One region of the Streptosporangium sp. NPDC049644 genome, then DNA from elsewhere that is predicted to be linked to it. Evidence: riboswitches for the same ligand, from Rfam matches in the RefSeq annotation. Region 1 holds a riboswitch; the other holds the start of a gene.

Region 1 (15,246 bases):
CCGAGCTGGCCCTGGCCGCCGGGCTGCCCGAGGGGGTGTTCCAGGTCCTGCCCGGTGCCGGAGAGGTCGCGGGCGCCCGGCTGGTCGAGCACCCCGGCGTGGCGAAGATCGTGTTCACCGGTTCCACCGAGGTGGGCAAGGAGATCGCCGCCGTCTGCGCCGGGCAGGTCAAGCGGCTCACCCTGGAGTTGGGCGGCAAGAGCGCCAACGTGGTCTTCGCCGACGCCGACCTGGCACGGGCGGCGGCGACCGCGCCGTACGCGGTCTTCGACAACGCGGGCCAGGACTGCTGCGCGCGCTCCCGGATCCTGGTCGAGCGCTCGGTGTACGACGAGTTCCTGGCCCGGTTCGGCGAGGCCGTGCTGAACGTCCGAGTCGGCGACCCCCGCGACGAGAGCACCGAGATGGGCCCGCTGATCAGCGCCGAACACCGGGAGCGGGTGGCCTCCTACGTCACCGAACCGCCCCACCTGCGGGGCACGTGCCCGCCGGGGCCGGGGTTCTGGTTCCCGGCGACGGTCCTGACCCCGGGCTCCGCCGGCGACCGGGCGTTCACCGAGGAGATCTTCGGACCGGTGGTGTCGGTGCTGCCGTTCGACGACGAGGCGGACGCCGTACGGATCGCCAACGACACCCCGTACGGCCTGAGCGGGTCCATCTGGACCCGTGACGTCGGCCGGGCGCTCCGGGTGGCCAGGGCCGTCGAGGCGGGCAACCTGAGCGTCAACTCGCATTCGAGCGTCCGCTACTGGACCCCGTTCGGCGGTTTCAAGCAGTCGGGTCTCGGCCGTGAGCTGGGACCGGACGCCCTGTCCGCGTTCACCGAGACCAAGAACGTCTTCATTTCCGAGGAGTAGAAGCGATGCTGCGTTTGCAGGACCGGGTGGCCGTCATCACCGGCGCCGGCAGCGGGATCGGCCTGGCCACCGCGCGCCGGTTCGCCGAGGAGGGCGCCCGCGTCGTGTGCGTGGACCTGGACGAGACGACCGGCGCCGCGGCCGCGGCCGAGGTCGGCGGCCTGTTCGTGAAGGCCGACGTGACCAGCGAGGACGACGTCGCCCGGATGTTCCAGACCGCGTTCGACAGCTACGGCGGCGTGGACATCGCGTTCAACAACGCGGGCATCTCACCGCCGGAGGACGACTCGATCCTGGAGACCGGCATCGACGCCTGGCGCCGGGTCCAGGAGGTCAACCTCACCTCCGTCTACCTGTGCTGCAAACACGCCATCCCGTACATGCGGCGGCGGGGCAAGGGGTCGATCATCAACACCGCGTCGTTCGTGGCCGTGATGGGCTCGGCGACCAGCCAGATCTCCTACACCGCCTCCAAGGGCGGGGTGCTGGCGATGTCGCGCGAGCTGGGCGTGCAGTTCGCCCGCGAGGGCATCCGGGTCAACGCGCTCTGCCCCGGCCCGGTCAACACCCCGCTGCTGCAGGAGCTGTTCGCCAAGGACCCCGAGCGGGCACAGCGCCGCCTGGTGCACATCCCGATCGGCCGCTTCGCCGAGGCGACCGAGATCGCCGCCGCGGTGGCGTTCCTCGCCTCGGACGACGCGAGCTTCATCACCGGCTCGGAGTTCCTGGTGGACGGCGGCATCTCGGGCGCCTACGTCACGCCACTCTGACCGCTCCCCGCCGTCTCCGCTCCCGCCGCCTTCGCGACCCGCGGCGGCGGGATTTGCCCAGGCCATACCCTGGCCCCGATAACGTGCGAGGACGTGGGCGGAGGTCCCATGTCCCCGGCGTCCGTGTGAGAAAGAGATCATGTCCCGTCCCGTCATCGGCATCACCTGCTACGTCGAGCCCGCGAGGTTCACCGTCTGGGAGACGACCACCGCGCTGCTGCCGTACGACTACGTCGACCACGTGGCCCGCGCGGGCGGGCAGCCGGTGATCCTGCCGCCCGCGGGCGACCCCGCGACGCTGGTGGATCGCCTGGACGGGCTGATCCTGGCCGGCGGCGGGGACGTCGGCCCGGAACGGTACGGGCAGGAACCGCACGAGCGGACCGGCTACGTCCGGCCGTTCCGCGACGACGCCGAGCTGGGGCTGGTCCGGGCGGCGCTGGAGCGGGACCTGCCCTTCCTCGGCGTCTGCAGAGGCATGCAGATCCTGAACGTCGCCCTCGGCGGCGGCCTCCACCAGCACCTGCCCGACGTGGTGGGCCACCAGGGGCACGCCCCGGCCCCCGGCGACTACGGCAGGATGCCGGTGCGGCTCGCGCCGGGCAGCCTGACCTCGAAGGTCTTCGGGACCGAGACCGTGGACGTGGCCCACTACCACCACCAGGCCGTCGACCTGCTCGCCGAGGGCCTGACCGTGACCGCCCACGCCGAGGACGGCACGGTGGAGGCCGTGGAGGTGGAGGATCATCCGTTCGCCCTCGCCGTCCAGTGGCATCCCGAGACCGACGACGAGTCGGCCCTGTTCGAGGCACTGGTCCGGCACGCCCGCCGCTGAACGGCCCGCTCGGCCCAGGCCCGCTCGCCGTGGGGCGGGGCACCGGAGCCGGGCTCACTCCCGGGTGAGGATCAGGGCCGGCGGGAACCGCTGCACCAGCAGGGCGGGAACGGCGGAGGCCATGGCCGCGAGCGTGACGGCCACCACCGCCGCGACCGCCGCTCCCGCGACCACCGCACCCGGCAGGTCGCCCGCCAGCGCGAACGCGGCCGTCATCCCGCCCAGGACCCCGGCGAGGGCGCCGAGCAGGCCGATACCGGTCCCCTCCAGGACGATCAGCCGGGCCAGCGAGCCCCCCGACCAGCCCGAGGCGCGCAGCGCGGCCAGTTCGGTGTCGCGCTCCCGTATCCCCAGGTAGAGCACGTCGGCCACGGCCAGCACCGCCAGCCCGAACATCACCGCGACAGCCGCGTAGTCGGCCGGGCGGGCCTGCACCACTATGGCGTCGCCGAGCAGCGAGCCCACCACCCGGCCGCGGAAGCCGTAGGTGACGCCGAGCAGCACCGTCAGCCCGAAGACCGCGGCCGCGAGCGTCGCCGCGCCCAGCAGGGTCCGCCCCGGGGACCTGGTCAACCCGCTCACCGCGAGCCCGGCCACCCCGCGCGGCGAGCGCGCCCGGCGCGGCAGCCGCACGGCCGGCCGCACCGCCTCCGCGGGCGGCACCCGCGAGGCCCGCCAGGCCGGGGTCAGTCCCGCCAGCAGCGACAGCGTCACCGCCGCCGGGACCGCCAGCCACGCCCGCTGCCCCGGCGGCGCGACCCCCGACCACAGGGCGACAGGCCAGGCCAGCGCGACGGACAGCAGGCCTGCCAGCAGGCCGATGGCGCCGACCTCGCAGAGCACGGTCCCGAACAGTTTCGGCCGCGACCAGCCCAGGCAGGCCAGCACGCCGAGCTCGGACCTCCTGGCCCGCACGGCCGCCGCCGCACCGTTGAGCACGAACAACCCGCAGACGGCCAGGACCAGTACGAACAACACGAGCGACTTGCGGTCGGCGGCGTTCAGGATCCGGTAGGCGACGTTCTTGTTCACCCAGTCCTCCCGGAGGGTCAGCGCGGGACGCCCGAAGGACCCGGCGGGCAGGTCCACCGTCATCGGCGACGGCGACGAGCCGACCGTGATGTCCACCTTCAGTCCGGTGGCCGCCACGATGTCCCTGGCCACCTGACTGATCCGCTCCCGGCTGACCGGGTCGGGCCCGGTGACACCGCCGACCCGCACCCGTATGACGCTCAGCGGCGCCCGCGCCGCGGGCCGCCCCTCGGTCCTCTCAGCGATCTCCTCCAGCCACTGCAGGCTGGTGAGGAGCAGGGGCGGCGTCTGGAGGTATCCGGCGACGTTGTCGTTGGGCAGCAGAGCCCGGCCGCCGAGGAGCGCGGCGGTCCGGCCGTCGCCCGGCGTGGCGACCGGCGGGTTGTAGGTCTCCATGGGGAGCCGGGTCAGCTCGCTGAAACCGGGCAGCCTGGCCGGGTCGAACCGTCCGACGACGCGGGACTTGAGATCCCCGGTGTGGCGTCTGGAGACCGCCCTGCGGTTCAGCGTGCGGAACTGGGTGTCGGATGCCCCGACCGTCGCGCCCGGGGAGTCCTTGGCCACGCCCGCCACCCCCGAGAACCACGGATCCTTCCAGACACCGGACCCGTTCCGCACCGGGAGCGCGTCGAGCTCACGCGCTCCCCGTTGCCGGTACTCGACGGGCCCGGATGCCCAGTACCTCGTCAACGGCACGTAGTGCCCGTCCGACAGGTCCGACCACCGGTCGAGCATCGACTCGTAGACCTGTCCGGCGTCGAGGGTGAGGCGCCTGACCTCCTCGCCCCGGTTCGCGGCGAGATAGGACAGGAGCCTCTTGGCCGGCACGCCCTCGGTGACCTTCTCGGCCGCCTCGGCGGGCAGCCGCCGGATCACGACCTCGTCCCGCTGGTCCGCGTAGGGCACCGAGGCCGCGATCAGCGGGATCTCGTTGGGATCGTCCCCGGCCGCCTTCGCCGTGAGGTAGCGTCCCTCGACCATCGCCCCCTGCAGCCCGGCCAGCCGGGCCTCGGCATCCGGGTCGACGGCCGCGAGCACGAACGGGAACTCCTGGTAGAGCGGCACGCCCGCCTGGCCGGGCTTCAATCCGTCCCAGAAGTATCCGCCGATGTCGCCCAGACCGGTCCGCGTGGACCAGTAGCCGCGGTCGGGCAGCGTCCGCTCGGAGGGGAACGGGCTGGTCCTCGCCGGGTCCTGCGACCAGCCGAGCGAGGTCGCCAACCGGACCCGCCGGCCACCGGGCAGCTCCTCCTCGGCCGCCTCGACGTACTCGCCCCCGTCCGCGACATCTGTGAAGTCGAGCGTGACGGGGCGGCGGGTGACGTACTCGTACCGGGGCTGCAGGAACGGGATCCGGGTGAGACCCCGGTCGGTGACCCGGGTGCGCTCCACGCGCAGCATCGTGCGGTCGCCCTCGTGCAGCAGGTCCGTCACGTCGACCCGGACAGCTGCCGTGTGCACGACATGACCGATCATGCCGATCGGGGCGGCGACCTCGACGCCGTTGACCCGCTTGATCCGCTCGTACTGGTCGAAGGTGATCCCCCCGAAGATGCCCGACAGGTAGTTGGCGCGGACCAGTCCCTGCGACCGCTCGATGGCGGTGGCCGAGTTCTCCGGGCGGACCAGGATGTCGTACTGCGCCCGGAAGTTCTCCCCGACGGTGCCGATGATCTCCAGACGCTGGGTCTCGGCGGTGCCGGTCAGCACGGTGAACCCGGTCGCCGCGACCACGATGCCGAGCAGGAGCACCAGTGTCCGGGCAAGCCGGTGGCGAAGCTGGGCCCAGACCAGGCGGGTCATCCGAGCCGCCCGATCCGGCCGAGCACGTCCTGGGCGGGCGTCACCCGGTCGTCGCCGGTGATCCGGCCGTCACGCATCCGGACCACCCGGTCGCACGCCGCCGCCACCTCGGGGTTGTGGGTGGCGACCAGCATGGTCATGCCGTACTCCTCCCGCAGGGAGAACAGCAGGTCCACGATCTCCTGGCCGGTGACACTGTCGAGGTTGCCGGTGGGCTCGTCCGCCAGGAGCAGAGGCGGGTGGGCGATCAGCGCCCGGGCGATCGCCACCCGCTGCTGCTGCCCGCCGGAGAGCTCGCCGGGCAGCGCCCGTTCCCGGTCGGCCAGCCCGACCGCGGCCAGCAGTTCCCTGGCGCGGGCGCGGCGGTCGAAGCCCACCCTGCGCGGCAGCACGGGGGCGAGCACGTTGTCCAGCAGGCTCAGCGCCGGGAGCAGGTGGAAACGCTGGAAGACGAAGCCCACGGCGCGCCGGTGCCGGTCGAGACCCCGGCGCCCGAGATCGTCGACGCGCCTCCCTCCGACGTGGATCTCACCCCCGTCGGGGAGATCCATCGCACCGACGAGATGGAGGAGCGTGGACTTGCCCGCTCCCGAGGGCCCGGTGAACGCGACCGCCTGACCGGCCTCGACCTCCAGGCCGACCTCGTCGAGTGCCCTGGTGGAGCCGTGTACACGGCTGACGCCTCGCAAGCTGACTTCAACGCTCATGACCGATACATTGTCACAATGTACGAGGGTCCGTGAAGTTCCTGTCTTGTGACAATGTAGGAATCATGCCACTTAGCCATGCCGTGCTCACCCTGCTGGCCGACGGGCCCAGCCACGGCTACGAACTCAAGGCCCGGTTCGAGACGGCGGTCGGCCCCCAGTGGGGCGGCCTCAACATCGGGCACCTGTACCAGATCCTGGACCGGCTGGTCAGGGACGGCCACGTGACCCGCAGCCACGTGACCCAGAGCGACCGCCCGGACAAGACGCTGTACCGGCTGACCGAGAGCGGCGCCGGTGAGCTGCGGGAGTGGGCGGGCGCTCCCTGGGTCCGCTCTTCGGGGTTCCGGGACGAACTGTTCCTCAAGCTGCTCGCGGCCACCCGGCTGGGCACGGACGCGCTCGGCTCGTTCGTGTCCGCGCAGCGCCAGGCCTACCTCTCGGACCTGGCGGCGCTGACCCGCCTGCGCCGCGAACAGGACGACCCCCTGGTGTCCCTGCTCATCGACGCGGCCATCGCGCACACCAGAGCCGACCTGCAGATCGTCGACGGCGCCGAGGATCGCCTGGCGGCGATGGCCACCACCGGCGCGGACGTGCACACCGTAAGGCCCGAGGACGATGGTCTCCGGGCACTGGGCGAGGGGGCCTGATCCCGGCCGGCGGGCCCGAGGGGATTTCGCTCGGCCGGTGCGGGCGGTTAGGCTGGCCGCGACACCGATGAACCCCGCGCGGGAGAGTGTCCTGACATCCAGGCCAGGACCCCTGAAGGAGCAAGCCCTCCCCGCGAACCTCTCAAGGCAAAGGACCGTGCGGGTAGGTGCCTCTGGAAAGCAGGTCCCACGACCTCGCCGAAGGTGAAAGTCCGGCAAAACCCGGATGAAACTCTCAGGCACCAATGACAGAGGGGGAGGATGATCTCATCTGTCCCTTGTCTGAGGTGCGAACATGTCCCGACCTACGCCGCTGCGCGGCGTGCACGAGTCCCTCGGCGCGACGCTGACCGACTTCGCGGGCTGGCTGATGCCGCTCCGCTACGGCAGCGAGTCCGCCGAGCACAACGCGGTCCGCCAGGCGGCCGGCCTGTTCGACCTCTCCCACATGGGGGAGATCTTCGTGACCGGCCCGCAGGCCGCCGAGGCCCTCGACTACGCGCTGGTCGGCCACCTCTCCGCGCTGGCACCCGGCCGCGCCCGCTACACGATGATCGTCGACGCCGGCGGCGGCGTGCTGGACGACCTGATCGTCTACCGGCTGGCCCCCGAGGAGTTCATGGTCGTCGCCAACGCCTCCAACTACCCCCGGGTGGCCGCCGAGCTGACCGAGCGCGCCAAGGACTTCGACGCCGCGGTGCGGGACCGCTCCGAGGAGTACGCGCTGGTCGCGATCCAGGGGCCGCGCTCGGTGGAGATCCTGAGCACTCTCACCGACGCCGACCTGGACGGGCTCGGGTACTACGCGGGCCTGCCCGCCGTGGTGGCCGGCCACGAGGCCCTCGTCGCCCGCACCGGATACACCGGCGAGGACGGCTTCGAGCTGTTCGTCGCGGCCTCGGCGGCGGAACCCCTCTGGGCCGCCCTCACCGAGGCGGGCGCACCGCACGGGCTGGTCCCCGCCGGCCTGTCCGCGCGCGACACCCTCCGCCTGGAGGCCGGCATGCCGCTCTACGGCAACGAACTCTCCGCGGACCGCACTCCGTTCGACGCCGGGCTCGGCCGTGTGGTGAGGTTTGACAAGCCGGGCGACTTCGTCGGCCGGGCCGCCCTCGAACCGCTCAGGGACGTCCCGCCGGCCCGTCGTCTGGTCGGCCTGGTCGGAGGCGGCCGCAGGGTGCCCCGGCACGGGTATCCGGTGGTGGTCGCCGACGACGGCACGGTCGCCGGGGAGGTCACCAGCGGGGCGCCCTCCCAGACACTGGGCAGGCCCATCGCCATGGCCTACGTGGACAGCGGCCTGTCGTCGGGACTGGCCGTCGACATCCGGGGCAGCCGCGAGCCGGTCGAGGTCGTCGAACTGCCTTTCTACAGGAGGAAAAAATGAGCAGCATTCCCGAGGACCTGCACTACACCAAGGAACACGAGTGGATCGGCGGCGTCGACGACGGCCTGACCCTCACCGTGGGCATCACCGCCTACGCCGCCGAGGCGCTCGGTGACGTGGTCTACGTGCAGGTACCCGAGGTCGGCGCGTCGATCGCCACCGGTGACGCCGTCGGCGAGGTCGAGTCGACCAAGTCGGTGAGCGACATCTTCGCACCGGTCACCGGCGAGGTCGTGGAGGTCAACCAGGCGGTCGTGGACGACCCCTCGCTGGTCAACAGCGACTCCTACGGTGACGGCTGGCTGTTCCGCGTACGTCTTGAGGGCTCCGCCGACGACCTGCTGTCGCCGGAGGAGTACACCGCGCTCACCTCGGGTGAGTCATAAGTTCGACGCCCCGCGTCACGGTCACGCGCGTCCTCGGGCGCGCGTGACCGTCCGCGCTGGAAGGATTCAGATGACGATCAGTGTCTTCGATCTCTTCAAGATCGGAATCGGCCCGTCCAGCTCGCACACCGGCGGCCCGATGGCCGCCGCCCACAAGTTCGCCCGGGGCCTGCACCGGGACGGGCTGCTGGAGAAGACCGCGCGGGTGAGCGCCGTCCTGTACGGCTCGCTCGGGCTGACCGGCAAGGGCCACGGCAGCGACAAGGCGGTGCTGCTCGGCCTGTCGGGTGAGAAACCCGAGCTGGTCGACGTCGACACGGTCGACGAGCGGCTGGCCGCCATGCGCGCCTCGGGCACCGTCCGCCTGTACGGCTCCCACGAGATCCCCTTCGTCATCGGCGAGGACCTCGTCTTCGAACGCAGGATCTCGCTCCCCCACCACCCCAACGGCATGCGCTTCACCGCCCTGTCGGAGTCCGGCGAGACGCTGCGCGAGAAGGTCTACTACTCGGTGGGCGGCGGTTTCGTCGTCGACGAGAACGCCACCGGCGCCGACCGGATCAAACCCGACGACACGGTCCTGCCGCACCCCTTCACCACGGCCGCGGAACTGCTCGCCCAGTGCGCGGAGACCGGGCTGTCGATCTCCGGGCTGATGCTGGAGAACGAGCGGGCGTTCGGCCGCACCGAGGCCGAGATCCGCGCCCAGCTGCTCGTCCTGTGGCAGGTGATGAGCGAGTGCGTGCGACGGGGCATCGGCAAGGAGGGCGTGCTGCCCGGCGGCCTGAAGGTCCGCCGCCGCGCCCACCAGCTCCACCGGCAGCTGCGGAGCGAGTCTGGGGAGAAGGACTCGCTGCAGACGATGGACTGGGTCTCGCTGTTCGCCCTCGCGGTCAACGAGGAGAACGCCGCCGGCGGCCGGATCGTCACCGCGCCCACCAACGGCGCCGCGGGCATCATCCCCGCCGTGCTCACCTACTACGACCGCTTCGTCCGCGAATCCGATGACGAGGGAGTGATCCGCTTCCTGCTGACCGCAGGGGCGATCGGCGTGCTGTTCAAGGAGAACGCCTCCATCTCCGGGGCCGAGGTGGGCTGCCAGGGCGAGGTCGGCTCCGCCTGCTCGATGGCCGCCGCCGGGCTCACCGAGGTGATGGGCGGCACCCCCGAGCAGGTCGAGAACGCCGCCGAGATCGGCATCGAGCACAACCTGGGACTGACCTGCGACCCGATCGGCGGCCTGGTGCAGATCCCGTGCATCGAGCGCAACGCCGTCGCCTCGATCAAGGCCATCGCCGCGGCCAGGATCGCGCTGCGCGGCGACGGCCGCCACTTCGTCTCGCTGGACAAGGCCATCAAGACGATGCGCGACACCGGCCGCGACATGCTCGACAAGTACAAGGAGACCAGCCGCGGCGGGCTCGCGGTGAACGTCATCGAGTGCTGAACGCCTGGAACGCCACAAAGAACTCGATCACCACCAAATTTCGCATCACGTATAGGCCCCTCCCATCTCGCGCCTATGCTGGGTGGCCATGTCCGCGGGACTCGGGAGGTCGTGGTGGTAACGGGAACGCACCCGGCGAACCGCGCCTCGCGGGTGCTCCGTTTCCTCGGGGCACACTGGCTCTTCATCGCCGCCCTGCTGGCCGGCGGCGGCCTGCGCGCCCTGGCGGTGCTCGGCTACCGGCCCGCCCTGTGGTTCTGGGCCGACTCCTTCGTCTACCTGAGCGCCGGGCTCGACCCCCGTCCCCTGGAGTCCCGTCCCGCGGGCTACTCGCTGTTCCTGTGGATCCTCAAGCCGCTGGCCAGCGTCCAGGCCGTGGTCGTCGTCCAGCACCTGCTCGGGCTGGCCGTGGCGCTCTGCGTCTACCTGCTGCTGCGCAGGCTGGGCCGCCTGCCGGGATGGGGCGCGACGCTCGCCGCGCTGCCGGTGTTGCTGGACGCCCACCAGATCCAGCTCGAACACCTCGTCATGGCGGACCTGCTCTTCCAGTTCCTGGCGGTGCTGGCGGTCACCCTGCTGCTGTGGCGGCGACGCCCGGCCACCTGGGTCGCCGCGCTGGCCGGCCTGCTGCTGGCCGCCGCGACGGTCACCCGGACCATCGGACTGCCGCTGATCGCCGTGGCGCTGGTCTGCCTGGTGATCCGCCGGGCCGGGTGGCGGGCCGTCGTCTCCGCGACCCTGGCCGCCGCCATCGGCCTGGGCGGGTACGCCGCCTGGTTCGAATCCGAGCACGGCGGCTACGCGCTGACCCGGGGCAACACCTTCCTGTGGGCGCGGACGATGACCTTCGCCGACTGCGCCAGGATCCAGCCGACCGGCCCCGAGGCGGCACTGTGCCCCACGGAACCGGTGGGGCGGCGCGCGGCGCCGCCGGTCTACATCTGGGACGGCGCCTCACCGCTGAACAAGGTCAAGGGCAGCTGGGCCGAACGCGACGCGCTCGCCGGCGCCTTCGCCACCCAGGCCATCAAGGCCCAGCCCCTGGACTTCCTGCGGGCGGGCCTGGACGACGCGGTCCACATCTTCGACTGGACCCGGCGCGTCTACCCGACCCCCGGGCCGCAGAGCGCCTACGTCTTCCCCGACACGCCGCGCCCCTTTTCCACCGGGGCCGCCTCGCAGGGGAAGACCGCCGAGCAGCTGACCGTGGCCTACCAGGGCTCCTCGGGCGCGCCGACGATGGCCGAGCCGTACGCGGGCTGGCTGCGCGGCTACCAGGAGCACGGCTTCGTGCGCGGCCCGTTCCTCGCGGTGATCTGCCTGGTCGGCCTGGTCGGCGTGCTGATGCGGTTGCGGCGGCTCGGCGGCGCGGTGCTGCTGCCCTGGGCCGCGGGGACCATGCTGCTGATCCTGCCGCCCTTCATCGCGGCCTTCGACCACCGCTACGTGGTGCCCGCTCTCCCGCTGCTCTGCCTGGCCGCCGGACTGGCCTTCGGCGTCCGGCACCGGGAGAGCGCCCCCGAGGAGGCGGAGGACGCGGAACCGGATGAGGAACCGGCCTACGGCAGGACCGCCGAGCGGCCGGTGTACGCGAGCCCCGTCGAGGAGCCGGTGTACGGCAGGTCAGCGCCGGCGGACGTGCAGCCGAACCATCGTGCCGAGTTCTACCTCCCCGAGAGCCCGTCTGACCTTCCCCACCGCGTCCTTGTTCAGCCGCGCCACGAGCCTGCCGACATCGGTCCCCGGCGCGCAGCCCACACTGATCCGCAACCGCTCGTGCCTTACGTACCTGACCCGAATCCGGACGAGCCCTTCGACTTCTTTAAGGGCAACAGCGAGCATGGCGGTCCCCGTTCCGGTCCGCCTGCCCCACCGTCTCCAGCCCAGGGCGTGTAGCAGCCACCGCACCGCCAGCAGCGCGAGCACCACCAGCAGCAGCGCGACCAGCCAGCCCAGCCACGGATGCGCGGCCAGCCACCCGGGAAACCCCCCGCGCACGAGCCTGGCCCCCGGCGGCTGGCCGGGCAGGTCACCACGTCCCCGCAGGAAGGCGTAGAGACCGGCGCAGGCCAGCACCGCGCCGGTGACGGCCAGGCCGATCCGGTTGCCGAGGTACGGTCTCATCTGACCCTCCGCCTGCGCAGCCGCACCACGACGTCGCCCGCGCACATCGCGCCCAGGCCCGCCATCCGGTCACCCACCGCCGCGCCCACCCCGCGCAGCACCGGCCCGGTCCGCTCGGCCTCGGTGAACACGGTGACCTCGACGATCCTTGAGGCGAGCCGGACCCGTGCCCCGTTCACCTCCTCCACCGACGCCGCCGCCTCCCCCAGCGTGCGGCAGAGTCCGGACCTGGTGATCCCGATCACCAGGTGCGGATCCCCCGACTCCAGCGGCACCAGTCTGGGCCGTCCCGGCAGGGCCGCGAGCCCGAGCATCAGCAGGCCCGCCGCCATGGCGAGCACCGCCATGGCGAACACGACGGGGTCCGACCAGCTCCACGAGCCGACCCCGTTGACGAGCCGCCGGTAGGGCGTTCGCGCGAGGGGCGACTCCATCAGCAGGCCCACGGTCACCGCGGCCGAGACCGACAGCACGACGGACGCCACCAGTGCCGCCGACACGCCCGCCGGGGCCCTCCCCGGCCGAAGCAGCCGCACCGACCTGCGGCGGACGTCCTGAAACTGCTCGGCCGCCCTGCCTCCCGCGCTCCCGGTGCCCGCCGAGCCCGCCAGGACGTCCTGGAGAGTAGTCGTCATTCGGTCAGGTGTACGCGTTCCGGCGGGGGCGAGGCCGGGATCAACCACCCTCTTGCGCGATCTTGGGGCCCTCCTTGCGGGAGCATTGAGCACCCTCCATCAATATGAACACTGCTCATATTCTCCCTGGTCGGGTTATCCTGCGGACATGGACGACCTCCAGCGCTACAACCGGGCCACCGCACACCTGGACCCCCCCTTCGCCGTCCTCGACCTGCCCGCCCTGCGCGCCAACGCCGAGGGAATGCTCCATCGGGCTCACGGCAAGCCGATCAGGGTCGCCAGCAAGTCCGTCAGGTCCCGGGCCGTACTCGAACGGATCCTCGCCATGGACGGTTTCACCGGGATCATGGCCTTCACCCTCCCCGAGGCCCTCTGGCTGGTCTCCACCGGAATGCGGAACGTGCTCGTCGCCTACCCCACGGTGGACCGCGCCGCGCTCGCCGAGCTGGCCGCCGAACCACTCGCCGCGCGGGAGATCACCGTCATGGTGGACCAGATCGACCACCTCGACCTCGTCGACTCCGCCGTCGCCGGCGTCCGCGACCGCCAGGAGATCCGGGTCTGCCTCGACATCGACGCGGGCTACCTCGCCTTTGGCGGCCGGTTCCGGGCGGGCGTCCGCCGCTCCCCCGTCCGCGAGAGCGACCAGGCCGCCGACCTGGCCACCCAGATCGCCAAACGCCCCGGATTCCGCCTCGTGGGCGTGATGGCGTACGAGGCGCAGATCGCCGGGGTCGGCGACGACCCTCCCGGCAAGCCCGCCCTCACCCGGGCCATCCGCCTGATGCAGACCCGCTCCCAGCGCGAGCTGATCACACGCAGGGGCCGGATCGTCCAGGCCGTCCGCCAGATCACCGACCTGGAGTTCGTCAACGGCGGCGGCACCGGCAGCATCGAGAAGACCGCCAGGGAGAGGGCCGTCACCGAGATCGCCGCCGGCTCCGGCTTCTTCCACCCCCGCCTCTTCGACTTCTACCGGGGCTTCGGCGGCCACCCCGCCGCCCTCTTCGCCCTGCCCGTCGTGCGCCGCCCCGCACCCGGCGTCGTCACGGTCCTCGGCGGCGGCTACCCGGCCTCCGGCGCCCCCGGCGCCGACCGCCTGCCCCAGCCCTACCTGCCGTGCGGGCTGCGGTACGCCCCCGACGAGGGAGCCGGCGAGGTCCAGACCCCCCTGGTCGGACAGGCCGCCGAGGACCTGCGCACCGGCGACCGGGTCTGGTTCAGGCACGCCAAGGCCGGCGAGCTCTGCGAGCGCTTCGCCAGTCTGCACCTGATCGACGGGGACAGGGTGGTGGACGAGGTCCCCACCTACCGGGGCGAGGGCCGCACCTTCCTCTGACCCACCACCCGTGCACGCGGAGCGGACACCTCGCCCATCGGCGGGTGCCCGCTCGCGTCTCATCCCCACCCTCCGGCCCCGGAGGCCCGCGCCGCCCCCGCGCCCGGAGAGACCCCCGTGTCAGGGCTCGGCGGAAACCTCTAGAAGCCCAGGTCGAGCTCGTACCACCTGCTGCACTTGTAGGTGGACCAACCCCGGTAGCTGATCTGGCAGGTCCTCACCCGCACCTCGCTGACGTCGTGCGCCTTGACGCGGAAGTACTTGGTGTCGTCATAACCGCACTGCTTCACGCGCTTGACGGCATTCCAGTCCTCGTCATCGGACGAGGCGGCCTGCACCTCGAAGTAGGCACACCGCCCGCCCCGGGCCAGCGAACGCCTGTCACCGTCGTACAACCCGCCCCGCAGCGCGAACGTGTTCTCGTCCTCGTCGTCGCCCTCGACCGAGTACTCGGCCTCGACCGTGGCCAGACCGTTCCTGGACTCCTGGTCGAAGCTGTCGTCGAAGTCGCGCGCGGCCGACGCCGGCGCCGCCGCCGCGAAGGCGGCCGGAGCCACCGTCAGCATGAGACCGGTGGTCGCCGCCACCACGACCGCAGCGCGAATGATGCTTTTCACGGATTTACCCTCCTTTTTCCTTGCTCGCAATGTTCCGCGAGCAAGGAAAAAGGCGCATGAGTAAACCCCTACTCAACTCGGGACCTCCGACCACCGGTGTCCCCACAGTGGTCAGGATCGGCGCCGGATCCGTACGGCCGGAGGCATCGAAGCACACCCACCGCCGCGCGACGGTGCCGTCCACCGGTCACGGCCGGCGGCGCCGCCACAACATGATCACCGCACTGACCGCCAGCAACGCGCCCACACCGATCAGAATCGGTGCCAGATCCGGCCGGTCGTCCGCCCACAGATCCTCGGGCTCCCCATCCAGCCTGACCGGCTTCGGCCCCGCCGCACCGGTCACCAGGTCACCGACCTGGGCGACGAAATGCTCGGCGTTCGCCCTGACCTTCGCCACACCACGCTCCGCGACCCGCTTGGGGCTCACCCGGTCCGCGATGGCGTCCACCGTCTGAGCCAACTCCGCGCGCGTGCGCTCGATCTGCCGCTCCAACTCCGCGGGATCGGTGTCCGCCATGGCTCTCCTCCCCTACTCCTTGACATCGATCAGTCTGTCAGGTCCGGACCACCCACGGCACTTCGGACAGGCCGGTAAGTTGACCCGGGAACCATTCCTCGGAGGGACACCATGAAACTCGAGCCGGGCGA
Region 2 (15,246 bases), on a different contig from region 1:
TGGCCGAGCATGTCACCACGGTCCACGTCGAGCCCGGCGAGAGCTGGCAGGAGAGCGCGAGGGCCTGGTGCCGGGCGAGCCGCGCCGCGCTCAGGGAGCATCCGGGGGTGCTGGCGCTGGCCCTGACCAAGCCCCCGAGGGGCCGGGCCGCGATCGCGATCAGGGAGCAGACCGACCAGCTGGCCGACGCGGGGCTGGCCGACGCGGCGGGAGCGGTGCGGGCGCTGAGGGCCTACGTCTTCGGCGCGGTGGCGGTGGAGGTGCAGCAGTCGGGCTGGGCCGAGCCCTCCGGCGACGAGAACGAGCCGTGGCGCCCCCCTTCGCAAGGAGGCGGCAGCCCCGGGGCGGACGCCGACTTCGAGTACGGGCTGGACGCGCTCCTGGCCGGCCTGGGCACGCGGTAGCCGGTAAGCGGCGAAGGCCCACATCGGCGCACGTCAGGAAGTTGTAATCGATCGTTTACCCGACTCGCGGCGTGTCGCCCTTGGCCGAATATCCTTATATGAGGCATGCTGTGTTATAGGTCACATCCCCCGATAAAGCCCTGACGGACTGGCCCTCTACCAGTTCGTAAACAGTCCTAACGGGCTATGTCGCCGAGGTGCGATCGATCGCACACTTGATCTGCTTGATGTGCGAGCCTCGCTCTATCAGGGCTCGCATGGCCATATGTCAACATTCAGATGCTCGTCCCCGTCATGCGTGGGAACGGAGACCCATCGGTGACGGTGCCCGCCGGATGCCCGATGCCCACCCCGTGCCCGGTGTGACCCGGGCGAGCCGACACGAGAGATCCGGAGGCACGCCGATGTGCCCGCACGAGCCGTCCTGTCCGCCCGCCGAGGCGCTGGACCGCGAAGCCGCCCGCACCATGGCGGCCCACCCCGAGCAGGGCTGGAGCCTGCTCTGCAACGGTGTGGTGCTGTTCGAAGACACCGGCGAGCTCCTCCCCGACGGCGCCGTCATCGAGCCACACCGGCCACTGGCCGGCGTCGCCTGACGGCACTCACACCGAACTCACACCGGGCCCGGCCGCATCCTCGCGTCGAGCCATTCGGCGACCACCTCGCCCACCCTGGCAGGATCCTTCCCGAGGTCATGGCCCTGTCCCGGCAGCACGACCAGGCGCGCGGCATCCGCCGCTTCGGGCACGCCGAACGGGTCCCGGTCGCCGTTCACCACCAGCACGTCCACACCCGCCGCGCGCAACTCCCCGGCGCGTGACCGCTCCGGCCTGCCCGGCGGGTGCAACGGAAAGGCCAGCGCGACGACCACGCGGGCCCCGACCCGGCGGGCCGTACGGCAGGCGACCCTGGCCCCGTTACTCCTCCCGCCCTGCGCGAGCGGCAGCCCCGGGTAGCGCTCGCGCAGGACGGCCACCAGCGTCTCCCACGCCTCGTCCTGTCTGGCCGCCGAACCCGGCGCCCGGGCACCGCGCATCCGGAACGGCTGGAGCACCCGCGCGACGGTCCCGCCGACCGCCGTCACGGCGTCCCGCACCGCCAGCAGGTCGGGGGCGTCCACTCCCCCGGCCGAGCCGTGGGTGAGCACCAGCAGGAAGCGCGGGGTGGCCACCTCGTCGATCTCCACCAGGGCCGGGCCGTGCGGGGTCGCGATCTCCAGAGACGGGACGGCACCCGGGCCGGACATGGGCTCTACGACGTACACGGATCTCGTCCTAACGACTGATGCCCGTCGGCCGGGCGCGGGAGAACAATCGAAGAGTGCAGGACTACCAAGATATCCGCCAGGACATGCGGGCCACTCTCGAGGCCCGCCGCGATCTCGGCCCGGAGTACGAGACCGCCCTCATCGAGTCGTTCGTGTCGCGCCTGGACGCGACCATCGCCCAACGGGTACACACCGAGATGCACCTGGCCGGGGTGCGCGGGGCGCTGCCACGCAAGGCCGGGAACCCCTCGGTCCCGATCGCGCTCGGCTCGATGGGCTTCGGCATCCCGCTGACCGCCATCGCGGCGGCCGAGGCGGGCAGCGCCGGACTGCTGCTGGCCTGGGGCGGCATCGTCGCGATCAACGTCGCCCACGCCCTGAGCCGCCGGCGGGAACGCGACTGACCGTTCCGGACCGCCCGCCGGACCGGCGTGCCGTCGGGCGCGTCCCGGTCACGCCGGACCCCGCCCCGGGGTCCGGACCCGGCCGTCCCAGGGGTCAGGCGCCATGGGATTCGGACGCCACGGGCTTCAGACGTCGCGGCCCCGGCGGAGGCGGACCTCACCGGCGAGGTCGGCGTCGGCACTGTCGAGGCCGTAGCGCCAGACGCGCTCGGCGTCCTCGCCGCGTCCTCTGAGCGGGAGCGTGCGGGCCAGGAGCTCGATGGCCAGCGCGCCGGTCTCGACATCGCCGCCCTCCTCGATCGCACCGGAGAACTCGGCGCACGCCAGCTCCAGGTGGGCGATGCCGAGCATCACCCGCAGCCTCGGCACCTCGGCCGCGTCCGGCACCGAGAGCGCCTCCAGCAGCACCTGGGCGGCCTCCCCCGGCTCGCCCTCCTCGATGAGCGCCTCCGCCAGCCGCTGAGCGGCACGAGGAGCGACCTCCGGGTCTCCGGTGGCCAACGCCTCACGCAGCGACCGTTCGGCCTCCTCCGCGCCCGTGGCGAGCCTGGCGAGGGCCATGTGCGCCGACGGGACGTAGGCGGGGTGGCCGACGCCCAGCGCGGCCTGCCAGGCGGCGCGGGCCTGGTCGGCCATTCCCTCCCGCTCGAAGCTCCCCGCGAGCAGGCAGGCGGCCTGGGCGGCGAACTCCGGGTGCCCTGTCGCCAGCGCGGTGCGCGCGGCCGCGCGGGAACCCGGCACGTCTCCGCGCTCCTGGAGCACCACGGCGAGACCCACCGCCGCCTGTGCCCGATCCGGCTCGTCGGGGTCGGCGGCCAGCTCCGCGAAGATCACGGCGGCGCCGTCGAGGTCGCCGGACTCGGCCAGTCTTCGCGCGGTGTCCAAGGGACGGGTGTCCACCTCAGGCATGCAGGGTCCTTCCCGGATACGGAGACGCCCCGAGCCTAACGACTCGGGGCGCCGTCCGTCCTCCCGCATTCCCTACGGATACGCGGTTCTCGCGAGATGCGGGCCGCGGCGAGGATCAGTCTTCGTACGCCTCCAGGGGCGGGCAGGAGCACACCAGGTTGCGGTCGCCGTAGGCCTGGTCGATGCGGCGGACCGGCGACCAGTACTTGCCCTCGCGCAGCGAGGGCAGCGGGTAGGCCGCCTCGGTGCGGGTGTAGGGGTGCCCCCACTCGTCGGCGACGAGGCTGCCGGCCGTGTGCGGGGCGTTGCGCAGCGGGTTGTCGACCCTGTCGTAGGCGCCGGAGGCGACCTTCTCGATCTCACCGCGAATCGCGATCATCGCCTCGCAGAACCGGTCGAGCTCGGCCAGGTCCTCGCTCTCGGTCGGCTCGATCATCAACGTGCCGGCCACCGGGAAGGACATGGTCGGCGCGTGGAAACCGTAGTCGACGAGGCGCTTGGCCACGTCGTCGACCGTCACGCCGGTCTCCTTGGTGATCTGGCGCAGATCGATGATGCACTCGTGGGCGACGAGGCCGCCGCGGCCGGTGTAGAGAACCGGGAAGTGGGGAGCGAGCCTGCGGGCCAGGTAGTTGGCCGACAGGATGGCCTGCTCGGTGGCCGCCTTCAGCCCGTCGGCGCCCATCATCCGGATGTAGGCCCAGGAGATGGGCAGGATGCCGGCGGAGCCGTACGGTGCGGCCGAGACCGGGCCGACCGCCGAGCCGCCGCGCAGCGGGTGGCCTGGCAGGTAGTCGGCCAAATGGGCGCGGACCGCGACCGGGCCGACACCGGGGCCGCCGCCGCCGTGCGGGATGCAGAAGGTCTTGTGCAGGTTGAGGTGGGAGACGTCCGCCCCGAACTCGCCCGGCCTGGCCAGGCCGACCAGCGCGTTGAGGTTGGCGCCGTCGACGTAGACCTGCCCGCCGGCCTCGTGGACCAGCTCGCAGACATCAACGATCGTCTCCTCGTACACGCCGTGCGTGGACGGGTAGGTCACCATGATCGCGGCAAGCCGGTCACGGTGCTTTTCGATCTTCGCGACGAGGTCGTCGAGGTCCACGTTGCCGTTGTCGTCGCAGGCGACCACGGCGACGCGCATGCCGGCCATCACGGCGCTGGCGGCGTTGGTACCGTGCGCGGACGAGGGGATCAGGCAAACGTCACGATCCGACTCGCCACGCGCCGTATGGTAGGCGCGGATCGCCAGAAGGCCGGCGAACTCGCCCTGGGAGCCGGCGTTCGGCTGGATCGACACCGCGTCATAACCGGTGACCTCGGCCAGCCAGCGCTCCAGCTCCCCGACCAGCTCGGCGTAGCCCGCCGCCTGGTCCTCCGGCGCGTACGGGTGCAGCCCGGCGAACTCCGGCCAGGTGATCGGCTCCATCTCGGTGGTCGCGTTGAGCTTCATGGTGCAGGAGCCCAGCGGGATCATCGACCGGTCCAGCGCGACGTCCTTGTCCTGGAGCCTGCGCAGGTAGCGCAGCATGGCCGTCTCGGAGCGGTGGCTGTGGAAGACCGGGTGGGTGAGGTAGTCGCCGACCCGCGCCAGCGCGCCGGGCAGCGCGTCGTGCGCGGCGGCGTCCAGGTCGGCCAGCACGGTGCCGCTGACCTCGAAGGCGGCCAGGACCTGCTCCAGATGGAGTACCTCGGTCCTCTCGTCGCAGGTGACGCCCACGTGGTCGGCGTCGACCAGGCGCAGGTTGACGCCGTTCTCCCGGGCCGCGGCGACGACTTCGGCGGCTCGCCCGGGCACCCGGGCGAGCACGGTGTCGAAGAAGGTGTCGTGGACCACCTCGACGCCGCCCTGGCGCAGCCCCTCGGCGAGCACGACGGCGTGCCGGTGGACGCGGCGGCCGATCCTGCGCAGGCCCTCGGGGCCGTGGTAGACGGCGTACATGCCGGCGATCACGGCGAGCAGCACCTGCGCGGTGCAGATGTTGCTGGTGGCCTTCTCCCGGCGGATGTGCTGCTCGCGGGTCTGGAGCGCGAGCCGGTAGGCGGGACGTCCCTCGACGTCCTGGGAGACGCCGACCAGGCGGCCGGGCAGCTGGCGCTGGAGGCCGTCACGGACCGCCATGTAGGCGGCGTGCGGACCGCCGAAGCCGAGGGGGACACCGAAGCGCTGCGAGGAGCCGATCGCGATGTCTGCGCCGAGCTCGCCCGGCGCGGCCAGGAGGGTGAGGGCGAGCAGGTCCGCGGCGGCGACCACCTGGGCACCGCGCGCGTGGGCGGCGTCGGCGACGGCTCGGAAGTCGCGGATCCTGCCGCTGGCGCCGGGGTACTGCACGAGCACGCCGAAGCAGTCGGGAAGCTCCCCGGTGAGGTCGCTCTCGACCAGCTCGATGCCGAGCGGCTCGGCACGGGTGCGCAACACCGCCTTGGTCTGCGGCAGCGCGTCAGCGTCGACCACGAACACCTTCGACGGGGTGCGGCCCGCGCGGCGGGCCAGGGTCATCGCCTCGGCCGCGGCGGTGGCCTCGTCCAGCAGGGAGGCCCCCGCGACGTCGAGGGCGGTCAGGTCGGAGACGACGGTCTGGAAGTTGATCAGGGCCTCCAGCCGGCCCTGGGAGATCTCCGGCTGGTAGGGCGTGTAGGCGGTGTACCAGCCCGGATTCTCCAAAAGGTTGCGGCGGATGACGCCCGGGGTGATCGTGTCGTGGTAGCCCAGGCCGATCATCGAGGTGAGCAGCGTGTTGCGCCCGGCGAGGACCCGTAGCTCGGCGAGGGTCTCGGACTCTCCTGCCGCCGGGGGCAGACCCAGCCGGGCGAAGGAGCGGATCGCCTCGGGCACGGCCACCGCGACCAGGTCGGCGACGGAGGCGAATCCGACCGCCTCCAGCATGCGGGTCTGGTCGGCGTCGTCGGGCCCGATGTGACGGGTCGCGAACGGCGGGGGAGCGAGTTCGCTGAGCGATGACAGATCGGTCATGAGAAGCCTCTCGGGCGGGGTGGAGACCGGTGCTGGGCGCGGGCGTATGCCGGCTCTCCCCCTCTGTCATCACGACTGTCATCACGACGTGGTCGCTACCTGAGAGCTTCACCTGCCCTTGCCGGGAGGCTTGCACCGTCGGTGAGACGCGCCTGGCGGGCGCGCCTGCTTTCCAGAGTTGCCTCGTCCGTGCGGTACAGGGTGCCTGAGAGATTCCGGGGAGGTTGCTCCTTCGGCGCCCCGATCGCGGTCGGGGTCTCTCCCGCACAGGGTCAGCGGCAAGTCCGAGTTTACCCGGTTCGTCGCGCTCGGCGGCGACGGGCCAACTCATCGGCCTGATGATCGCCTAAAGGGCCCCCGCCCGATTCCGCGCGTTCGCCGGGAAGATCCGCGAGGGAGCCCTCCACCTCCTGCCACACCCGTCCCAGCGCGATACCGAAGACTCCTTGGCCCCCCTGGAGCAGGTCGATGACCTCGTCGGGCGAGGTGCACTCGTAGACGCTCACCCCGTCGCTCATCAGAGTGATCTGGGCCAGGTCGTTGACGCCCCGCTCCCGCAGGTGCTGCACGGCGATGCGGATCTGCTGGAGGGAGACGCCGGTGTCGAGGAGGCGCTTGACAACCTTGAGGACCAGAATGTCACGGAAGCCGTACAACCGCTGGGAGCCGGAGCCGTGGGCGGCTCTCACGGTGGGCTCGACCAGGCCGGTCCGCGCCCAGTAGTCGAGTTGCCGGTAGGTGATTCCTGCCGCCGAACAGGCCGTCGGCCCCCTGTAGCCGATGTCGGCGGGCACTTTCACCGGTTCCCCGTCGAACAGCAGACCCTCTTCACCCGCGCGCTGACGTGCCGACTGGCGCCGTTCCGGGTCATCCTGGTCGGCGTTTCTACCCTCGCCGCTGCTGACCGCCACGCGGACCTCCGGCTTTCTCTCATCCCACGGCCTGATCTGGGGGTTTACGCACGACCGCAGGTTTCACTTGCACCGTAGGACTGGGGCCAAGTCCAGTCAACGACCCCACCCGGCGCGTCGTGAAGCGTAAATGCACCGAAATTCCTACCCCGCGCGACCGAAGTCCTCAGGCGTGATCGTGTCAAGGAACTCCCTGAACTTCTCCACCTCGTCCTCCTGGTCGTCAGGGATGATCACCCCTGCCTCCCGTACCACATCCTCACTCGCGAAGATACGTGCGCCGGTGCGAAGTGCCAAGGCGATCGAGTCGGAAGGACGCGCGCTCACCTCGACCCCGTTGGAGAACACGAGATCCGCGAAGAAGATGCCGTCGCGTAAAGCGACGATGTTGACAGTGCTCAACCTGACTCCGAGCCCCTCGAGCACGTCCCGGAACAGGTCATGGGTAAGTGGCCGGGGTGGTGGTTCCTCGGCCTGGGCCATGGCGATCGCCGTGGCTTCCGTCATGCCGATCCAGATAGGTAGGTAACGCTCCCCATGCGTCTCTTTCAGCAAGACGATCGGCTGGTTGGAGGGCATTTCAACTCGAACGCCCACGACCTCCATCTGCAACACGGGCTGCTCCGTCTTCGCTGGATTCCGACCGGTTTGTTCAACGTAACACTCGCGGGGGTACGAGTGCCTGGTCAGGCTCTCACCGGCCCAGTGCCCCACGGACTCCGGAACGCAGCAACGAGGCGTGCAATTCCAGCAGGAGACCGGAGATCTCCCTCGCCGTCTCGTCCGCCTGGTCGATCGCGCCGGGGCCGCGACGGCGCAGCAGCGGGGCGACGGCCTGTTCCACCAGTCCCGCCTCGCGCTCCGCGGCGGCCTTGACCGCCCGCAGGTGGCGGGCGCGCAGGCCGAAGGCGGCCAGGGCGCCCACACTGCGGGCCACGACCAGTGCCTCGGCGTCGTAGTAGCGGGCCACGGCGGCCAGCAGACCGTAGTCCTCCAGCTCCGTGAGGGTCTCCTCGTCGAGCTCGGCGGCGGCGAGGAACTCCTCGCGGGTGAGGCGGACCTCGGGGGGCGCGTCGTCGGGGACGGCCCGCGGCCGGGCCGCCGGGCGCTCCTCGCGGTCGGCCGCCTCCAGATGATCCTTGATCACGCGCAGCGGCAGGTAGCGATCACGCTGCTCGCTGAGGATGTAGCGGAGCCGCTCGACGTCGGCGTAGGTGAACTTGCGATAACCGGAGGGACTGCGCTCCGGCTCGATCAGCCCCTCGCCCTCCAGGAAGCGAATCTTGGAGATGCTGACATCGGGGAACTCGCCCTGCAGGAGAGCGAGCACCTCCCCGATGCTCATGTGCGCACGAGCGGCCTGCGAGCTCATCATCCTCCAGCGGCGCCGCGGGTGAGGAAGACGAGGCGGAACTTGCCGATCTGCACCTCGTCCCCGCCGTACAGCGGGACCTCCTCGATGCGCTCACGATTGACGTACGTGCCGTTCAGGCTACCGACGTCGCGGACCGTGAAGACACCGCCGCCGCGCCGGTAGAACTCCACGTGACGGCGCGAGACCGTGATGTCGTCGAGGAAGATGTCGCTCTCGGGGTGGCGGCCCACCGTGGTGAGGTCGCTGTCGAGCAGGAACCGGCTGCCGGCGTTGGGGCCGCGCATCGCGACCAGCAACGCGGTGCCGGCGGGCAACTGCTCGACGGCCTGCCGCTCGGCGAGAAGCGTCTCACCGGTCTCCGCCTCATAGGCCTCGATCCCGGAGAGGGAGATCGTCGACGTGCTGTCTCCGGGTGTGTCAGACCTGGTAAGCGGCGACCCGCATCGTGAACAGAAACGGGCATCCTCAGGATTGGCATGACCGCACTGCGTGCAGTAGACGCTCGGCATCGATCGGCTCGGCCTCCTACCGCGAAGACGCGGCAACTGTGCTCAGTGATGCGCGCCTCGCTTCTTCGCTTCTCAAGGGTTTTCTCAGACTGCGAATGCCGCAACATACAGTGATGAGGCGCGAAGGTCAAGGTTGACGCTGAACCGCGGGTACGGTCGGTGACAAAGTTACAGGGGACACTGCCCCTGGTCCATGGCGCCGCGCGGTATTTGTCGCGCGGGCCGCCTCAACCCCCGGCGGCCTCCTCCACCACCCGCGCCCAGCGCTCGATCAGGGTCTGGGCGGAGTCGACGTCGAACCCCTCGGCCCACAGGTGGGTCACCGCCTCGGTCGGGTCGGGCAGCACCAGGGTCCAGCTGCCGTCCTCCGAGACGACCCGCACCCCGTCGGTGGTGTCGATGCGGTGGTGCTCGGCGGCCTCGATGACCGAGCGCATCACCGCCCCCTTGGCCGCCCACGGAGTCGGCACGGTACGGCGCAGCAGTTTGGCCTCGGGTATCCTGGCGTCGATCTGGCTGAGCGAGAGCCGGGTCCTGGCCACCAGCCCGAGCAGGCGCAGGAACACCGCCAGACCGTCCACCGTGGGGCCGAACTCGGGCACGATGAAACCGCCGCGCCCGTCGGCCGCGAAGATCATCTCCGGACCCCTGGCGGCGGCGGTGAGCGCGTCGATCGCGGTGGACGTCCACTCCGCCTGGACCCCGTGGAACCTGCAGACCTGCTCTGCCACCCGGGTGGTGGTGACCGGCAGTGCCACCCTGCCGCCGCGGCGCTCGGCCGCGACCAGGTCGAGCACCACCAGCAGGGCGCGCTCCTCACTGATCAGCTGGCCCATCTCGTCCACCAGCGCGACCCGCTCCCCCACCGGGTCGAAACGTACCCCGAAGGCCGCCCTGGAGGAGCTGACGAGCTCCGACAGGCGCTGCAGGTCGCGACGGCGCTCGGCGAGGGTCTCGGTGGGCGAGGCGTCGTCCAGCCGGTTGTTGACGGTCAGCACGTCCACCCCGACCCGGCCGAGCAGACTGGGCAGCACCAGCGAGGAGGTGCCCCCCGCGCAGTCGACCACGACCTTCATGTCGGCGTCGCGGACCCCGCTGATGTCGACCAGGCGGAGCAGCTCGTGCGTGTAGTCCTCCACCGCCCTGGCGGGGAAGCTCAGCTCGGCGATCTCACCGGGGAAGGCGCGGCGGAACTCCTGCCGGGAGAAGACCCGGTCCAGCTTGCGCTGCGCCGGCGGCGACAGGTCCGCGCCGTGCTCGTCCATGAAGACGATGTCGACGCTCTGCGGGTCGCCGGGGGTGGTGCGCAGCGCGATGCCGCCCACCGCGTTCTCCCTGGCGGTGTGGAAGCGCGCCACGGGGAGCGGGGACGCCTCCAGGTCGAGCACGTTGATCGCGCTGGCGTTGAGGGCGCTGATCACGGCCCGCTTCAGCGCCCGCGCGGCGCGGGAGGAGTCGCGGGAGGTGATGACCGAGGCGCCCTTCTTCAGGGTGGTGGCGTAGGCGCTGGCGAGCCGCACGCACAGCTCGGGGGTGATCTCCACGTTGACCAGCCCGGAGACCCCCCGGGGGCCGAACAGGTTGCGCTGGGCGCGCGGCTCCCAGATGACGCTGTTGTTGATCACCGCCCCGGCCTCGATGGTCTTGAACGGGTAGATCTTGACGCCGGAGGAGATGTACGCCTCGGCCTCGATGATGCACTCGTCGCCGATGACGGCGCCCTCCTCGACCCTGACCGCGGTCATCAGGTCGGTGTTCTTGCCGATCACGCAGCCGCGCAGGTGGGCGCTGGGCCCGATGTAGACGTTGTCGTGGACGACCGCGCGGTGCAGGAAGGCCCCCTCCCTGACCACCGCGTTGCTGCCCAGCACGGTGTACTCACGCAGCTCGGCCCCCGCCTCGACCTTGGCGTAGTCGCCGACGTAGAGCGGGCCCTTGAGGATGGCGTCGGTGTCGACCGAGGCCCCCTCGGCCACCCAGACGCCCGGCGAGACCTCGAAGGCGTCGATGTCGACCCTGACCCGGCCCGACAGGACGTCGGCCTGGGCCTTGAGGTAGCTCTCGTGGGTGCCGACGTCCTCCCAGTAGCCGTCGGCCACGTAGCCGTACAGCGGGGCTCCGCGCTCCAGCAGCCGGGGGAACACGTCTCCCGACCAGTCGACGGACTCCCCCACCGCGATCTCGTCGAGGACCTCGGGCTCCATCACGTAGATGCCGGTGTTGACGGTGTCGGAGAAGACCTGGCCCCAGGTGGGCTTCTCCAGGAAGCGCTCCACCCGCCCGTGGTCGTCGACGATGACGATGCCGAACTCCAGCGGGTTGGGAACGCGCTTGAGCCCGATCGTGACCATCGCGCCGTTCTCGCGATGGAAGCGGATCATGTCCGTCAGGTCGATGTCCGTCAGCGCGTCGCCGGAGATGACCAGGAAGCGGTCGTCGCGCAGCCGGTCCGCGGCGTTCTTGACGCTGCCCGCGGTGCCGAGCGGCGTGTCCTCGGTGGCGTAGTGCAGGCTCATGCCGAGCTCGTCGCCGTCGCCGAAGTAGTTGCGGACCAGGGCCGCCAGGAACTGCACGGTGACCACCGTCTCGGTGAAACCGTGCCGTTTCAGGAGGCGCAGCACGTGCTCCATGATCGGCCGATTGATCACGGGCAGGAGGGGCTTGGGCTGGTTCGCGGTCATCGGCCGGAGCCGTGTCCCCTCCCCGCCCGCCATGACGACGGCCTTCACAGATCACCTCTTAAGGCGTTTGGCCTCGCTTGTCAGCTGACGCACCTGTACCCAATACAGCACTCCGGACCACCAGTACAGTCCTGTGCCCCAGATGGCCAGGGACCAGCCGACGATCCGGGCGGGATCGGCGTACCAGGCGTCGTGGTGGGCGAGGAAGAGCAGGGGGAAGGCGTAGAGGAGGTTGGCGGTGGCGGCCTTGCCGAGGAAGTGCACGGGCAGCGCCGGGCCGTAGCCGAGGCGGCGCAGGATGAGCGGGATGCCCAGCAGCATCACGTCGCGCAGCGGGACGGCCAGTGCCAGCCACCAGGGGATGATCTCGCGCATGGCGAGGCCGAACAGGGTGGCCAGGATGTAGAGCCGGTCGGCCAGCGGGTCTAGCAGGCGGCCGAGCCGGCTGGTCTGGTTCCAGGCGCGGGCGATCTTGCCGTCGAGCCAGTCGGAGAACCCCGCCAGCATCAGCAGCGCGACGGCCCAGCCGTCGGCCTTCGGGCCCAGCACCAGCCAGAGGAAGACCGGCACCCCCAGGAGCCTGGCCAGGCTCAACGCGTTGGGAACCGTCCAGATTCGATCTTCGGCTCCCGATGCTTCCGGATTCACCGGTCTGTCTCCCTCCCCCGTGCCTGATGCGACCCTACCCGTGCGGGGCTCACACGGGCCGTACGGCCATCCGGCGAGGGGGCGGGCGCGGACGCCGGGCGCGCGACCAGGGGGCGCCCGGGGGCGCGACAGAGCCCGGGGCGGCGGCCGGAGACGAGGTGGGAGGAGTGCGGGGAACCACGCCGCCGCGGCCGCGCGGCGGCGTGGTTCCGATCGGCGGCGTCATCCGATCCGGGAGACGCCGCCCGGATCAGGAGCGGCGCGCGGCGGCGCCCGGGGACCAGGCCCAGACGAGCACCGCGACGGTCATCCCGAACAGGGCCAGCCCGCTGGGGACGTGGGTGCCGAGCGCCTCCCAGCTGAAGTGCTGTGCCATGCCGACCAGGAAGAGGCCGACGCTGGCCAGCGCGGGCCAGCCGGCACCGCGCCCGGGGCGCCAGACCATGACGGCCACGACGATCTGCAGCAGTGCGATCAGGTGCACCACCATCCCGGCCAGCACATGGGTCTCGGCCAGCGCCTCCCCGCCGTGCACCGCCTGGCCGGCGAACGAGGCGGCGGCGATGAGGCCGGCCGCCTGGGCGACGACCAGGATGCGCAGGCCGTACAGCAGGCCCGCGGGGACCGGGCGATTCCCCGCCGGCCTCAGTGGGGAGATGACCTCCTGCATGTGACGTGTCCTTAACCTTGGACGACTGGTTCGGAACACATCGTGGCCGCGGGGCGTCCGCCGGTCGTCACCCTGGGGGCTGACCTCGCTGTCCACCTCTTGGCGGATTCTCCGTCCGGTGCGCGTTCACCGGCCGGGGGCGCCGCCTCGCACGCGACCGAAAATCGTACCGAAATGACGCGCGCGACGCCCCGGCGCACCCTTTACGCTTCACAGCATGACCAATGACACCACGCTCTTTCTTGGGCAGTGGATTCGCTCGCCGGGCACCGTCGGAGCGGTGGCGCCGAGCTCGCGGCGGCTCGCCGAGGCGGTGGCCTCGCCGGTCCCTCACCGGGGGGATCCGGTGATCGTCGAACTCGGCCCGGGCACCGGTGTGTTCACCGCGGAGATCCAGCGCAGGCTGGGGGGCCGGGGACACCACATGGCCGTCGAGATCAACCCCAGGCTGGCCGATTTCCTCGCCGCCAGGAACCCCGGGGTGGACGTCGTGACCGATGACGCGGCGCGGCTGCCCCAGCTGTTGCGGGAACGCGGTCTCTCCAGGGCCGACGTGGTCGTGAGCGGGCTCCCCTGGGCCTCGTTCTCCGAGGAGACACAGGGCCGCCTGCTGGACGCGGTCATCGCGATCATGGGTCCGCACACGGCCTTCACCACCTTCGCCTACAGCTTCGCCAAGCACCTTCCTCCCGCACGGCGTTTCAGGAAGCGCCTGATCGACACCTTCGAGGAGGTCGTCGCGGGCCGCACGGTGTGGGGCAACGTACCGCCCGCCTTCGTCTACCACACGCGCAGGCCGCGCCTGGATGCCGTCCAGCAGAACTGATCCCCGCGTCCCGGTGGCCCTGGAGGCTTACCGAACTTCGTTCTACGATTGCGCGCGCAACTAGAATGGAGTTGGTCACCGTGGACTTCACACTTCCGGAGAGCGCCCTCGCCGTCCAACGCGGCGTCGGCGACATCTGCGCGCGCTACGACCTGGACTACTGGCAGCGGTGCGAGAGCGAGAAACGCTGGCCGGAGGAGGTCTGGCAGGATCTGGCCAAGGGCGGCTGGCTCGGCCTGGCCGTACCCGAGGAGTACGGGGGCGGCGGTCAGGGCCTGCTGGAGCTGGCCGTGGCCACCGAGACCCTGTCGGCCTCCGGCTCGGCCGGCGGCTCGGCGTTCACCTACGTGCTCACCCCCGGGTTCGGCGCCATGACCCTGGCCAGGCACGGCAGCCCCTGGCAGCGCGACGAACTGCTGCCCGGGCTGGCCACCGGCGAGCTGGAGACCTGCTTCGCGCTGACCGAGCCCGACGCCGGGTCCAACGCCCTGGGCATCTCCACCTCCGCCCGTCGCGACGGGGCGGAGTTCGTCGTCAACGGCCAGAAGATCTGGATCACCGGCGTGCAGCGCGCCACCTGGATGCTCCTGGTCACCCGGACCATCCCGGCCGCCGAGGCCAAGCCCCGCACCAACGGCCTGACCGTCCTGCTGGTGAACGTCCCCGAGGCCGTCGCGGCCGGCCGGCTCTCCTTCCAGCCCATCCCGAAGATGGGCGCCAACACCACCCCGTCCAACATGGTCTTCATAGACGACCTGCGGGTCCCGGAGAGGAACGTGGTCGGTGAGGTCGACCAGGGCGCGCTGGTGCTGTGGGACATCCTCAACCCCGAGCGCGTCCTGCTGGCCGCCTCCGCGCTCGGCGGCGCCGAGGTGGCGCTGCGGGTGGCCGTGCAGTACGCCAAGGAGCGCGAGGTGTTCGGCCGCCCGATCGGCGCCAACCAGGCCATCGCCTTCCCTCTCGCCCAGGTCAAGGCCAAGATCGAGCTGGCCAGGCTGATGCTGTACAAGGCCGCCTGGCTGTTCGACAGGCAGTTGCCCTGCGGCACCGAGGCCAACATCGCCAAGCTGACCGCCTCCCAGGCGGCCTGGGAGGCGGCCGACCACGCGTTCCAGACGCACGGTGGCATGGCCTACTCGCTGGAGTACCCGGTGGCCCGCCTGCTGGCCGACGCCCGCATCGGCAAGGTCGCCCCCGTCACCGAGGAACTCCTGCTCAACTATCTGGCCACCCAGGTGCTCGGACTTCCCAGGAGCTTCTGACCTGATCGCCGGGTGCGCCCGCCCGGCCGGAGCCGGACAGGGCGCACCCCCTACTTGAAAGCCTCCGCGAGACGGGCCGCGGCGTACTCGCGCGCCTCGGTCGCCTGGTCGAAGAAGCCCGGCAGGCCGAAGAAGCCGTGGATCGCCCCCTCGTACCTCCTGACCTCGACCGGCACCCCGGCCGCGGCCAGCTGGGCGGCATACTCCTCACCCTCGTCACAGAGCGGGTCGCACTCGGCGGTGATCACCGTCGCCGGGGCCAGACCGGCCTTGTCGGCCAGCCGGACGGGAGCCAGCCGGGGGTCGACCGGATCGCCGCCGTACTGCGCGACGAACCAGGCCATCTCGTCGGCGCCGAGCCCGAAGCCGCTGGCGTAGGCGCGGTAGCTCCCGGTGTCCATGGCCACGT

What was found. Region 1 has a riboswitch for glycine ahead of gcvT (glycine cleavage system aminomethyltransferase GcvT). Riboswitches for the same ligand answer to the same signal wherever they lie in the genome.
Region 2: another riboswitch for glycine. It lies ahead of gcvP (aminomethyl-transferring glycine dehydrogenase); the one in region 1 lies ahead of gcvT (glycine cleavage system aminomethyltransferase GcvT).

Annotation. Positions count from the first base shown of each region.
Region 1 covers NZ_JBFAOJ010000004.1:155,980-171,225, forward strand. Annotated here, with positions in the region: gene AB0J58_RS03680 (aldehyde dehydrogenase family protein) at 1-857, shown strand, start outside; gene AB0J58_RS03685 (3-oxoacyl-ACP reductase) at 863-1,627, shown strand; gene AB0J58_RS03690 (gamma-glutamyl-gamma-aminobutyrate hydrolase family protein) at 1,767-2,462, shown strand; gene AB0J58_RS03695 (FtsX-like permease family protein) at 2,517-5,297, opposite strand; gene AB0J58_RS03700 (ABC transporter ATP-binding protein) at 5,294-6,004, opposite strand; gene AB0J58_RS03705 (PadR family transcriptional regulator) at 6,070-6,657, shown strand; glycine riboswitch at 6,727-6,825, shown strand; glycine riboswitch at 6,828-6,912, shown strand; gene gcvT (glycine cleavage system aminomethyltransferase GcvT) at 6,953-8,044, shown strand; gene gcvH (glycine cleavage system protein GcvH) at 8,041-8,430, shown strand; gene AB0J58_RS03720 (L-serine ammonia-lyase) at 8,501-9,877, shown strand; gene AB0J58_RS03725 (hypothetical protein) at 9,992-11,773, shown strand; gene AB0J58_RS03730 (DUF6286 domain-containing protein) at 11,998-12,636, opposite strand; gene AB0J58_RS03735 (amino acid deaminase/aldolase) at 12,785-13,978, shown strand; gene AB0J58_RS03740 (hypothetical protein) at 14,119-14,595, opposite strand; gene AB0J58_RS03745 (DUF3618 domain-containing protein) at 14,783-15,115, opposite strand; gene bcp (thioredoxin-dependent thiol peroxidase) at 15,227-15,246, shown strand, end outside.
Region 2 covers NZ_JBFAOJ010000092.1:879-16,124, forward strand. Annotated here, with positions in the region: gene AB0J58_RS35225 (TetR/AcrR family transcriptional regulator C-terminal domain-containing protein) at 1-404, shown strand, start outside; gene AB0J58_RS35230 (DUF5999 family protein) at 809-1,000, shown strand; gene AB0J58_RS35235 (alpha/beta family hydrolase) at 1,018-1,650, opposite strand; gene AB0J58_RS35240 (hypothetical protein) at 1,755-2,075, shown strand; gene AB0J58_RS35245 (hypothetical protein) at 2,202-2,984, opposite strand; gene gcvP (aminomethyl-transferring glycine dehydrogenase) at 3,100-5,955, opposite strand; glycine riboswitch at 6,138-6,230, opposite strand; gene AB0J58_RS35255 (MerR family transcriptional regulator) at 6,246-6,866, opposite strand; gene AB0J58_RS35260 (bifunctional nuclease family protein) at 7,011-7,481, opposite strand; gene AB0J58_RS35265 (MerR family transcriptional regulator) at 7,561-8,238, opposite strand; gene AB0J58_RS35270 (FHA domain-containing protein) at 8,238-8,750, opposite strand; gene AB0J58_RS35275 (mannose-1-phosphate guanyltransferase) at 8,978-11,479, opposite strand; gene AB0J58_RS35280 (CDP-alcohol phosphatidyltransferase family protein) at 11,483-12,079, opposite strand; gene AB0J58_RS35285 (hypothetical protein) at 12,330-12,749, opposite strand; gene AB0J58_RS35290 (SAM-dependent methyltransferase) at 12,967-13,575, shown strand; gene AB0J58_RS35295 (acyl-CoA dehydrogenase family protein) at 13,656-14,837, shown strand; gene AB0J58_RS35300 (alpha/beta hydrolase) at 14,888-15,246, opposite strand, start outside.